Regions from separate parts of the Pantoea sp. y20 genome, predicted to be linked through region 1. Evidence: predicted binding sites of a transcription regulator. Region 1 holds the regulator's gene; each other region holds the start of a gene.
The links. The regulator CRP, encoded in region 1, controls carbon source genes, mostly activating them, when cyclic AMP is high. The targets are predictions, from matches to a motif close to ATGTGANNNNNNTCACAT.

Region 1 (3,154 bases):
GGCTGCGGTGCGTAACGCGGTGGATTTGAATGACAGATAACTGCGCAGCGCCGGCAACAGCGGCAAACGGCGCTGGCGATCGGCCATCAGGTCACGCGTGTAGAGCGGCTTCTGCGTACGCAATACGCGGGCGATGCGACTGAAGTGATACAGGCAGAAGTTGCCGACCGGATTATCCGGATGCTGGCGTGCAATTTTCTCCAGAGCGCCGAGCTGTTTCTCCATGTGAAAACGATCCGGCAGCTGATGGTAGAGAATCGCATCCGCCAGCACGCGCAGCCGCGCCGAAATAATTTTGGCGTTCCAGCGAATCACCGCTTCGGCGTGGCTCTCCTCAACCAGCTTCTGCACCTCTTCGGGCTGATGCAAACTCACGGAGATGTGTTCCTGTAAATCCAGCGCAACCTGAAAAGCGCGCGTCAGGCGTTTGTGGCTGTTATCGCGGCTCGCCGACAGCATATGCATTTGCTGATAGCAGGTGGTGATGAGATCGACCGCCTTTTGCTGGCGCGCCAGCAGCGGCGGCAGCGCTTTCTCCGGATCGGTCAGCTGCGTCAGTAAGGTGTATTTGGCATCGCAGTAATCCGCCAGCTCGCGGAACAGCAGGCTGAGCGATTCGCGCATCGGCTGCTCTTTCCACAGCCAGAACCAGAACCAGTTGAACAAGCCGTACCACAGCGTGCCGCCAATGTAGAGCAGCGGCGGCACCCACATCGGCATGCGTCCCACTAAGCTGAGCGTAAAGATGGCGGCGATGAGTGTGGCGGGCAGCAGGCGCGCGTGCAGCGGGCCGATTTCGCCGGTTACGCCAATCAGCAGCGGCAGCGCCAGCAAAATCAGTGGCAGCGGAATCTGGTAAGCGGTGAGGATTTGCATCAGGAAACTGCCGGTGGCAAACAGCGAACCACCCACAATCAGGCGTTTGAAGAAGCGTTTGTGCGGCGTATCCAGTCCCGCCATGTTGCAGCAGGCCGGCACTAACGAGAACAGCAGACCTTTTTGCAGATCGCCAAACAGCCAACCGAGAGCCACAGGCAGGCACAGCACCAGCGTTTGCCGCAGCGCATAGTTAACTTCGGGATGATAGATGATTCGGCGCCACATCAGCTCATCGCAAATAGAAACGGCGCGATGTTGCCATCACGCCGTGGGTGAGAAGAAATTAGCGGGTGCCGTAAACGACGATGGTTTTACCGTGTGCGGAGATCAGGTTCTGATCTTCCAGCATTTTCAGGATACGACCCACGGTTTCGCGTGAGCAGCCCACGATCTGACCAATCTCCTGACGGGTGATTTTGATTTGCATCCCGTCTGGGTGAGTCATCGCATCTGGCTGTTTGGCCAGATTTAGCAGCGTTTGCGCAATACGTCCGGTGACATCGAGGAAGGCAAGGTTGCCCACTTTCTCAGATGTCACTTGCAGACGACGCGCCATTTGCGACGAAAGTCGCATTAAAATATCCGGGTTTACCTGAATCAGCTGACGGAATTTTTTGTATGAAATTTCAGCCACTTCGCAGGCAGACTTCGCACGCACCCAAGCACTGCGTTCCTGGCCTTCTTCGAAAAGACCGAGTTCGCCGATGAAATCCCCCTGATTGAGGTAGGAGAGAATCATCTCTTTGCCTTCTTCATCTTTAATCAGTACCGCTACGGAACCTTTTACGATGTAGTACAGCGTTTCCGCTTTCTCACCCTGATGGATGAGCGTGCTTTTGGATGGATATTTGTGAATATGGCAATGGGACAGGAACCATTCGAGTGTAGGGTCTGTTTGCGGTTTGCCGAGAACCATTCGCTATTATCCTCTGTTGTAATCGTGCCCAAAACACAGGGGGCATTTTTTCCCTGTCAGGCGGTTTAATCGTCGAGCGTTTCCAGTAAAGGAAAAATTATTCCGGGTGGACTCTTAAGCTACGCTTTTGATTCTTCCGGCCTTCGTCTGTGATGACGAAAATATTTTCAGCACTGTTTGTAGCACAGCTTTTGCGAGCTGTCTTGTGTTGTCTCGCTTCAGCAGAAGGGGGATTACTCTGGATTGCTGTTTGTCAGGTGAAAGCGTACTCTGGCGGCAAAACCGCCGCTTCAGGAGAAAGAATCATGCAGGCACGAGTGAAATGGGTGGAAGGTCTTACCTTTCTCGGAGAATCCTCATCCGGCCATCAGGTATTGATGGATGGTAATTCCGGTGATAAAGCGCCAAGTCCAATGGAGATGGTGCTGATGGCCGCGGGCGGCTGTAGCGCTATTGATGTGGTGTCGATCCTGCAAAAAGGGCGCAGCGATGTGGCCGATTGCGAAGTGAAGCTCACATCGGAACGCCGTGAAGAAGCGCCACGCATTTTTACCCACATCAACCTGCATTTTATCGTTAGCGGTAAAGCATTGAGCGACAAGGCCGTTTCGCGTGCGGTTGATCTGTCAGCGGAAAAATATTGCTCGGTAGCGATCATGCTGGGTAAAGGCGTGGAAATTACCCACAGCTATGAAGTGATCGAGTTATAACTCGGATTGTAGCGGCGCAATTTATTGCGCAATAAATTGCGCCGCTACGGAATGACTCCGCTTATTCAATCCGCTTCCCTTCAATCAGTCGCTGTACCAGCGGCAGCATAATCAGCTCCATCGCCAATCCCATTTTGCCACCCGGCACCACCAGCGTATTGATGTGCGAAATAAACGATCCCTGAATCATCGCCAGCAGATAGGGGAACGCGATGCCTTCCAGACCACGGAAATGAATCACCACGAAGCTTTCGTCGAGCGACGGAATTTCGCGTGCGGCAAACGGGTTTGAGGTATCAACGGTCGGCACGCGCTGGAAGTTAATGTGGGTGCGCGAGAACTGTGGCGTGATGAAGTTAATGTAATCCTCCATTGACCGCACCACCGAATCCATCACCGCTTCGCGTGAATGGCCGCGCTCGCTGGTGTCACGCACCAGCTTCTGAATCCACTCAAGGTTAACAATCGGCACCACGCCAACCAGCAGATCGACATGCTCCGCCACATTTTGCTGCTGCGTGACCACGCCGCCGTGTAAGCCTTCATAGAACAGCACATCGGTGTTTTCCGGCAGCGGCTGCCACGGCGTAAAGGTGCCCGGCACCTGATTCCACGGCACGGCTTCATCGTAGGTATGCAGATATTTGCG
Region 2 (3,154 bases), 540 kb from region 1:
CGGCATCGACCGTAACGTGCTGGCGAAGCTGCGCGAGATGGGGCACCAGATCACGCTGGAAGATCCTTTGCTTGGCTATAACTTCGGCGGTGCGCAGGCGATTGTGCGCGATCCGCAAGGCTTCTATATCGCCGCCACTGAAAGCCGTAAGGATGGGCAGGCGCTGGTGTTTTGATTTAACGTGTTAAAACGGTCACCATTATCGGTGACCCTGGAATTCCGCCATTTCCTTATCGGGTGCGCATTTATGCGCACCAGGCAAACGCCGCCCGTTGTACCCGTCAGGCCATTGCACTATTCTTTAGGACCATTCCCATCGAATCGAATTAGCCATAACAGGAGTTCATCATGGCGTCAGGAATTTCTCGCATCTGGATGCGTACCGGCATGCTGATGGTCAGCGCGTTAGTGGTGCTGCAACTCACAGCCTGCGGTGACAAAGAGGGCGATCAGCGTAAAGCGTTCAGTGACTTCCTTCAGAACACGGTGATGCGCAGTGGCGAACATCTGCCAAGCCTGAGTGAAAACCAAAAGCAAACCTTCGGCAACTACGCCAGCGACTACGCCATCCTTTATGGCTTCTCGCAGCAGACCAATCAGGCGATTGAGCAAGGCATGCGCCCGGTGGTTGATGAGTTAGCGGCGATTCGTGTACCGCAGGATTACCTCACGCGTCGCGATAGCTTGCGCCAGGCCAGCGGCAATCTGAGCGTGCTGACCCAGCAGATTCAGAGCGCCAAAATGCAGGCGGACAGCAGCAAAGCCACCCTGAAGCAGCCGGATGATCTGAAGAAAGTGTATGACGCGGCCTACGTCAAAGTCGTGACGCAGCCAGCGAGCACGCTGATTCCGCTGCTGCCACAGCTGCAGGCGCTGAGCCAGGCAGCCGTGCAAACCGGCGACTATCTGCAATCGCAAGGCACGCGCGTAACCTTCAACGATGGCGGTGTACAGTTCCCAACCCAGGATCAGGCAACGCAATACAACACGCTGATGAGCAATCTCTCCAGCAACGCGCAAGCGCTGACGCAAGCGCAAAATGCGGTGCAAGGCGGGTTGTAACAGCCGAACTATTTTAGTGGTCGCCATCAATGGCGACCCTGAAAGTCTGTTATCCCTTTTCAGAATTTCGTCACTTCCTTACAGCTCACTTATCTGCTGCAGCATATTGTGATCTGGCGCATTTTCGACCACAAATAGTTTGTGACATTGATCACACTTACACAATAAAGCGCCCACTTCAAAAGGTGACTTAAGTCACATTCATCGCCTTGTTTTGCTTAATTTTTCGGCACCGTTGCTTTCTTACAGCGCCTTTTTGTGATCGATGTCACCTTATTGCCCCCCAATCACCCCAGCTTAGCGTGATCTGCATCACACTTAGGTGCAGCTCTACGCAGCGTAATAAACTAGTGCTAGAGTCCGCGTGCATACAGTAATGCCACGGCCCCCGCCGTAACGTTCAAACAAAAACAAACGCGCTCTCTTATTGCAGCGCGTCTCAATAAGGGGTGGGTTTATGTCCTCATCAGTAAAGGTCAAGGTTCAGAGCTTTGGTCGCTTTCTGAGTAATATGGTGATGCCTAACATCGGTGCGTTTATCGCATGGGGTATCATCACTGCGCTGTTCATCCCAACCGGATGGATTCCAAACGAAACGCTGGCGAAACTCGTCGGCCCAATGATCACCTACCTGCTGCCACTGCTGATTGGTTTCACCGGTGGCCGTCTGGTTGGCGGCGATCGCGGTGGCGTGGTCGGTGCGATCACCACCATGGGCGTGATCGTCGGTGCCGATATGCCGATGTTCCTCGGCTCCATGATTGCCGGTCCGCTGGGCGGCTGGGCAATCAAATCCTTTGACCGCGTTGTTGATGGCAAGATCAAAAGCGGCTTCGAGATGCTGGTTAACAACTTCTCGGCCGGTATCATCGGTATGCTGCTGGCGCTGCTGGCGTTTGTCGCTATCGGTCCACTGGTTGAAGGCCTGTCACACATTCTCGCCGCGGGCGTGAATCTGATGGTGCAGAACAACCTGCTGCCGCTGACCTCAATCTTTGTTGAACCGGCGAAAATCCTGTTCCTCAATAACGCCATCAACCACGGTATCTTCTCTCCGCTGGGTATCCAGCAGGCGAGCGAGGCGGGCAAATCAATCTTCTTCCTGATTGAAGCCAACCCTGGTCCGGGTATGGGCGTGCTGGTTGCCTACATGGTATTTGGCCGCGGTAGCGCCAAACAATCTGCAGGCGGTGCAGCGATCATCCACTTCCTTGGTGGTATCCACGAAATTTACTTCCCATACGTGCTGATGGCGCCGCGTCTGTTGCTGGCGGTTATTCTCGGCGGTATGACTGGCGTATTCACCCTGACACTGCTGAACGGCGGCCTGGTCTCTCCGGCTTCTCCAGGTTCCATACTGGCGGTGCTGGCGATGACGCCAAAAGGCGCTTACTTCGCGAATATCGCTGCCATTATCGCTGCGTTTGCCGTCTCCTTTGTGGTCTCAGCTATCCTGCTGAAAACCAGCAAAGTGAAAGAAGATGACGATATCGAAGCGGCGACACAGCGCATGCAGGATATGAAAGCGCAGTCAAAAGGTCAGGCTGTTGCCGGTTCGCCAGTTGCTGGCGATGCGATGAGCGTTGACCTGAACCACGTGCGTAAAATCATCGTAGCCTGTGACGCCGGTATGGGTTCAAGTGCGATGGGTGCGGGCGTGCTGCGTAAGAAAGTGCAGGACGCAGGTCTGAGCAATATCTCCGTCACCAACACGGCGATTAACTCGCTGCCGGGCGACGTCGATCTGGTGATTACCCACCGCGATCTGACCGAACGTGCGATGCGTCAGGCACCGCAGGCGCAGCACATTTCGCTGAACAACTTCCTTGATAGCGCGCTGTACAGCAACCTGACCGAACGTCTGGTGGCCGCTAACCGCAGCGAAGCGCGTCGTGAAACCGTGCAGACCACGCTGGCTGACAGCTACGACGAAGGCAACGCGCACCTGTTCAAACTGGGTGCAGACAACGTGTTCCTCGGTTTGAGTGCCACCCATAAAGAGCAGGCGATTCGCTTTGCGGGTGAGCAGCTGGTGAAAGGCGGCTACGTGCAGCCGGAATATGTTGATGCGATGCTGGAACGCGAAAAGCTG
Region 3 (3,154 bases), 1.3 Mb from region 1:
TGATAATTCTCCGTTCTGCCAGGACGGTTCACCGTTCCAAAGCTCACCCATGTGTCAAAACGGCGGTGGTGACGGCGGCGCGGATGGCGGTGCTAACGCGCAGAAACAGCAGTTCCGTGCGCTGGGTTCCGGCGTGGTAATTAACGCGGATAAAGGCTATGTGGTGACCAACAACCACGTGGTGGATAACGCGACCAAAATCCAGGTGCAGCTCAGCGATGGACGTCGTTACGACGCCAAAGTGATCGGTAAAGATCCACAATCAGATATCGCGCTGATTCAGCTGCAGGATGCGAAAAACCTCACCGCAATTAAGATTGCCGACTCCGACAACCTGCGCGTCGGTGATTACACCGTGGCGATTGGTAACCCGTACGGCCTTGGCGAAACGGTGACTTCGGGGATTGTTTCGGCGCTGGGCCGCAGCGGCCTGAACGTTGAAAATTACGAAAACTTCATCCAGACCGATGCGGCGATTAACCGTGGTAACTCCGGTGGCGCATTGGTAAACCTTAACGGCGAGCTGATCGGGATTAACACCGCGATTCTGGCGCCGGACGGCGGCAACATCGGTATCGGCTTTGCCATTCCAAGTTCAATGGTGAAAAACCTTACCGCGCAGATGGTGGAGTACGGTCAGGTGAAACGCGGCGAGCTGGGCATTATGGGCACCGAGCTGAACTCAGAGCTGGCGAAAGCGATGAAAGTCGATGCGCAGCGTGGCGCCTTTGTTAGCCAGGTATTGCCGAACTCTGCTGCGGCGAAAGCCGGCGTGAAAGCGGGTGACGTGGTGGTGTCGATGAACGGTAAAGCGCTGACCAGCTTTGCAGCGCTGCGTGCCGAAGTCGGCTCGCTGCCGGTCGGTACCAAGCTGCAGCTGGGTCTGCTGCGCGAAGGCAAACCGGTGAACGTCACCGTTGAACTGCAGCAGAGCTCGCAGGATAAAGTGCAGTCCGCCACCATTTACACCGGTATTGAAGGTGCCGATCTCAGCAATATTGATACCAACGGCCAGAAAGGCGTGCGCGTCGATAGCGTCAAGCCTGGCAGCGCAGCGGCGCGTATTGGCTTGAAGAAAGGTGACGTGATTCTGGGTGTCAACCAGCAAGCCGTGGCTAATCTTGGCGAGCTGCGTAAAGTGCTCGACACCAAACCTTCGGTGCTGGCACTGAACGTACAGCGCGGTGACAGCAGCCTGTATCTGCTGATGCAGTAAGTTTCAGGTTGTTGATAACAGGCGAGCTTTGGCTCGCCTTTTTTGTGTCTGTGCAAATGTCCGGTACTGAATGTGACGCTTACCGCAAATCCCGCATAATCCCGCTGGCTATGTGCAGTTGCACAATGTCAGCGCCGTAACGGATGCGTATTCTGTCTGTTCGTCCTTATCTCCGGAGTGTTTGATGGCCACCTATCATCTCGATGCGCGACTGGCTCAGGATATTGTTGCCCGCACCATGCAAATTATTGACAGCAATGTCAACGTGATGGATGCGCGTGGTCGCATCATCGGCAGTGGCGATCGTGAACGCATTGGCGAATTGCACGAAGGCGCGCTTTTGGTGCTGTCACAAGGGCGCGTGGTAGACATCGACGAAGCGGTGGCAAAACATCTGCACGGCGTGCGTCCTGGCATCAATTTGCCGCTGCGTATTGATGGCGATATCGTCGGCGTGATCGGTTTGACCGGCCAACCGGCAACGCTGCGTCACTACGGCGAATTGGTGTGTATGACCGCCGAAATGATGCTGGAACAGGCGCGTTTGCTACACATGCTGGCGCAAGATAGCCGCTTGCGAGAAGAGCTGGTGCTGAATCTGGTGCGCAGCGAAACCTTATCGCCAGCGCTCAGCGAATGGGCGCAGCGGCTCGGCATCGATCTCAATCAACCGCGCGTGGTGGCGGTGGTGGAAGTGGACAGCGGCCAGCTCGGCGTTGATAGCGCCATGTCCGAGCTGCAACAGCTGCAAACGCTGCTGACCACGCCAGAGCGCGACAACCTGATTGCGATTGTTTCACTCACCGAAATGGTGGTGCTGAAACCGGCACTGAATGTACATGGCCGCTACGATCAGGACGATCATCGTCGTCGCGTGGATCAACTGCTGCAACGCATGAAGGAGAGCGGCCAGGTGCGAATGCGCATCGCGCTCGGCAACTACTTTACCGGTCCCGGCAGCATCGCACGTTCGTACCGCACCGCGCGTACCACCATGATGGTGGGCAAACAGCGCATGCCGGAACAGCGCAGCTATTTTTATCAGGATCTGGTGCTGCCGGTGCTGCTCGACAGTTTACGCGGCGGCTGGCAGGCCAACGAACTGGCGCGCCCGCTGGCAAAGCTGAAAAGCATGGATAACAATGGCTTGCTGCGACGCACGCTGGTGGCGTGGTTCAGCCACAACGTGCAACCCAGCGCCACGGCACGCGCGCTGTTCATTCATCGCAACACGCTGGAGTATCGCCTCAACCGTATTTCCGAGCTCACTGGGCTCGATCTGGGCAATTTTGACGATCGCTTGCTGCTGTACGTGGCGCTTCAACTGGATGAGCAAAGTTAATGAGAAACCTGTGGATTGCGTTGCTGTGGCTGTATAGCGCGCTAAGTTTGGCTAACGATCCGGCCTTTCTCTCATTAAACGATCTGCAGAAAGTTAAGCAGCAGCTGGCACATCATCAGGCCGCGCCGCCAACGCTCGACGCCTGGCATCAGCTTAAACAGCAAGCGGATAACGCGCTACAACACCCCAATCCCAGCGTCACCGATAAAGGTATGATGCCGCTGAGCGGCTCGAAGCAGGATTATTTAAGCCTGAGCGCCTATTGGTGGCCGGACGCCAGCAGCGCCGACGGCCTGCCGTGGCAGCGTCGTGATGGCGAAGTGAATCCTGCCAGTAAGAATGATCAAAGTGATGGCGTGCGGCTGGCGCGCTTTACCGCCGATTTTCAGGCCCTGACGCTGGCGTGGTACTTCACTGGCAATCAACGTTATGCCGATAAAGCGCTGGCGATGATGCGTCACTGGTTTATCAATCCCACCAGCCGTATGCACCCTAATCTTAACTTTGCTCAAGGCATTCCGGGCCGATCCGCGGGCCGCCATGATGGCGTGCTCGATGGGCGCTACTTTGCCACGCGCGTGGTGGATGCGCTGACT
Region 4 (3,154 bases), 420 kb from region 1:
CATCAAATTTGGTCGACACTTTAGAACCGCCAACCACAGCAACCAGCGGACGCTCTGGATTACTCATCACTTTGCCCAGCGCTTCCAGCTCAGCTGACAGCAGCGGACCGGCACATGCGATTGGGGCAAATTTGCCCACGCCGTGGGTAGAAGCCTGTGCGCGGTGCGCGGTACCGAAGGCATCCATCACGAACACGTCGCACAGTGCGGCATATTTCTTCGACAGCCCTTCTTCGTCTTTTTTCTCACCTTTATTAAAGCGCACGTTTTCCAGCACAACCAATTCGCCCGCGCCGACTTCAACGCCGTCGAGGTAATCTTTTGCCAGGGTAACGTTGGTGCCGTTCAGTTTATCTTTCAGGTAGTTAACAACCGGCAGCAGGGAAAACTCTTCGTTGTATTCACCTTCGGTCGGACGACCCAGGTGAGAGGTAACCATCACTTTCGCGCCCTGTTTCAACGCCGCTTCGATGGTAGGCAGAGAAGCACGAATACGTGCATCTGACGTCACTTTCCCTTCTTTCACTGGCACGTTGAGATCGGCACGGATCAGAACGCGTTTACCAGCAAGATCCAGATCGGTCATCTTAATTACAGACATGGTGAACCCTCTCGTTGATTCTCATAAGTTTTGCCAGACGCAGTCCGCGTCTTACCTGAAACCGCTTGCGGCCATTGCTAACGTGGTGTCGATCATGCGGTTAGCAAAGCCCCATTCGTTGTCACACCAAACCAGCGTTTTGATAAGGTGATGACCACTGACCCGCGTTTGCGTGCCATCGACTATGGCACTGTGCGGATCATGGTTAAAATCTACTGAGACTAACGGTAATTCCGTATAGTCAACTATACCACGAAACGCCCCTTCTGACGCGTTTTGCAGCAACGCGTTGACCTCACACGCCTTCACCGCTTCGCGCACCGACACGCTCAGATCAATGGCTGTCACGTTGATGGTGGGCACGCGCACGGCAATCGCCTCAAAGCGATCGTTAAATTTCGGAAAAATACGGGTAATGCCAGCAGCGAGACGCGTATCTACCGGAATGATCGATTGGCTGGCGGCGCGGGTACGACGCAGATCGCTGTGATAGGCGTCGATCACCTGCTGATCGTGCATCGCCGAGTGAATGGTGGTCACGGTGCCCGACTCAATGCCAAAGGCGTCATCCAGCAACTTGATCACCGGAATAATGCAGTTGGTGGTGCAGGATGCGTTGGAGACAATGCGGTCAGTTTGTTTAAGAGCTTGTTCGTTAACACCGAACACGACAGTGGCATCGAGATCGTTGCCGCCCGGATGCGAGAACAACACTTTCTTCGCGCCCGCCTGTAAATGGGCTTCGCCATCAGCGCGGCTACCGTACACTCCGGTACAATCCAGCACGATATCGACACTCAGCTCGCGCCACGGTAGCACATCTATTTCGGCCAGATGCAGGATGCGAATGGTGTCGTCACCGACAAACAGCTGATCGCGCTCCTGGCGCACATCAAAGGCAAAACGGCCGTGGCTGGTGTCGTACTTCAGCAGATGCGCCATACCGGCGGCGTCTGCCAACTCATTAATGGCGACCACGGTGATCTCAGCCCGGCGACCGGTTTCATACAGGGCACGCAACACATTACGCCCGATACGACCAAAACCATTTATTGCTACGCGAACGGTCATCTCTACCTTCAACCACACCCGAAAAAACGTGCCGATTAGCCTGAGCGTTTCACACCGGTTTGTACAGGGAATTATTGCTTACCCGCGCGAGTGAGATGCACGATTTCGCTCACGACTGAAACGGTTCAGCTAGAGTAATGCAAGAGAGGAATAACGGGAATGATTGCGATCAAGTGAGTGGCTGAATATTGGATCTACGTCACAAATTTTGCTCTGGCGGATTATTACTGCAGGAATAATTGAACCGTTTCAGGTTAGATACGCCTGCATTGCAGGTGTGCGCGATGAATCGCGCCGCTACAGGCGATGCATAACCGGTAGCGGCGCAATTTACTGCACAAAGTTACAGAATCGATTTCGCCGTTTTCACCACATTCTCAACGGTGAAGCCAAACTCCCTGAACAGCTGATCCGCAGGCGCCGACTCACCGAAGGTGGTCATACCGACGATCGCGCCGTTCAGGCCGGTGTATTTGAACCAGTAATCCGCGATACCCGCTTCAATCGCCACGCGTGCGGCAACCGCTTTTGGCAGCACGGATTCACGGTAAGCCGCGTCCTGCTTGTCGAAGGCGTCGGTGGATGGCATAGACACCACGCGCACCTTGCGGCCTTCCGCCGTCAGCTGATCAAACGCTGCCACCGCCAGCTCCACTTCTGAACCGGTGGCGATCAGGATCAGCTCAGGCGTGCCTTCGCTGTCCTTCAGCACGTAACCGCCGCGCGCCACGTTAGCCAGCTGCTCAGCGCTACGATCCTGCTGCGCCAGGTTCTGACGCGAGAAGATCAGCGCCGACGGGCCGTCCACGCGTTCAATCGCGTACTTCCACGCTACCGCTGACTCAACCTGGTCGCACGGGCGCCACAGGCTCATGTTTGGCGTCACGCGCAGGCTGGCCATCTGCTCAACCGGCTGATGCGTCGGGCCATCTTCGCCCAGACCAATTGAGTCGTGGGTGTACACCATGATCTGACGGATTTTCATCAGCGCGGCCATGCGTGCGGCATTACGCGCGTACTCGACGAACATCAGGAAGGTGGCGGTGTACGGCAGGAAACCGCCATGCAGCGCGATACCGTTGGCGATCGCGGTCATACCGAACTCGCGCACGCCGTAATGGATGTAGTTGCCCGCCGCATCTTCGTTGATTGGCTTCGAGCCGGACCACATGGTGAGGTTGCTCGGCGCGAGGTCAGCGGAGCCGCCCAGATATTCCGGCAGGATTTTGCCGAAGGCTTCGATGGCGTTCTGCGAGGCTTTACGGCTGGCGATTTTCGCCGGACTGGCCTGCAGCTGCTCGATGAACTTCTGCGACTCGCTGGCCCAGTTCGCCGGCAGCTCATTGTTGACGCGACGTTTGAACTCGGCAGCCAGTTCCGGATGCGCGGCGGCGTAGGCGGCAAACTTCTGGTCCCACGCCGACTCTTTCGCCTGGCCGGCTTCTTTGGCATCCCACTGCGCGTAGATATCAGAAGGGATTT

Region 2: the regulator CRP is predicted to act here: its motif matches at 1,363-1,380, upstream of ACYAC5_RS00580 (PTS mannitol transporter subunit IICBA).
Region 3: the regulator CRP is predicted to act here: its motif matches at 1,287-1,304, upstream of ACYAC5_RS03895 (CdaR family transcriptional regulator).
Region 4: the regulator CRP is predicted to act here: its motif matches at 1,860-1,877, upstream of epd (erythrose-4-phosphate dehydrogenase).

What each region holds. Positions count from the first base shown of each region.
Region 1 covers NZ_CM142816.1:3,803,024-3,806,177, reverse strand. Annotated here, with positions in the region: gene ACYAC5_RS17725 (YccS/YhfK family putative transporter) at 1-1,104, opposite strand, end outside; gene crp (cAMP-activated global transcriptional regulator CRP) at 1,163-1,795, opposite strand; gene ACYAC5_RS17715 (OsmC family protein) at 2,101-2,505, shown strand; gene ACYAC5_RS17710 (phosphoribulokinase) at 2,567-3,154, opposite strand, start outside.
Region 2 covers NZ_CM142816.1:117,939-121,092, reverse strand. Annotated here, with positions in the region: gene ACYAC5_RS00590 (gamma-glutamyltransferase family protein) at 1-175, shown strand, start outside; gene ACYAC5_RS00585 (DUF3053 domain-containing protein) at 349-1,062, shown strand; gene ACYAC5_RS00580 (PTS mannitol transporter subunit IICBA) at 1,520-3,154, shown strand, end outside.
Region 3 covers NZ_CM142816.1:870,569-873,722, forward strand. Annotated here, with positions in the region: gene degP (serine endoprotease DegP) at 1-1,216, shown strand, start outside; gene ACYAC5_RS03895 (CdaR family transcriptional regulator) at 1,401-2,558, shown strand; gene ACYAC5_RS03900 (alginate lyase family protein) at 2,558-3,154, shown strand, end outside.
Region 4 covers NZ_CM142816.1:3,381,046-3,384,199, forward strand. Annotated here, with positions in the region: gene pgk (phosphoglycerate kinase) at 1-601, opposite strand, end outside; gene epd (erythrose-4-phosphate dehydrogenase) at 653-1,672, opposite strand; gene tkt (transketolase) at 2,016-3,154, opposite strand, start outside.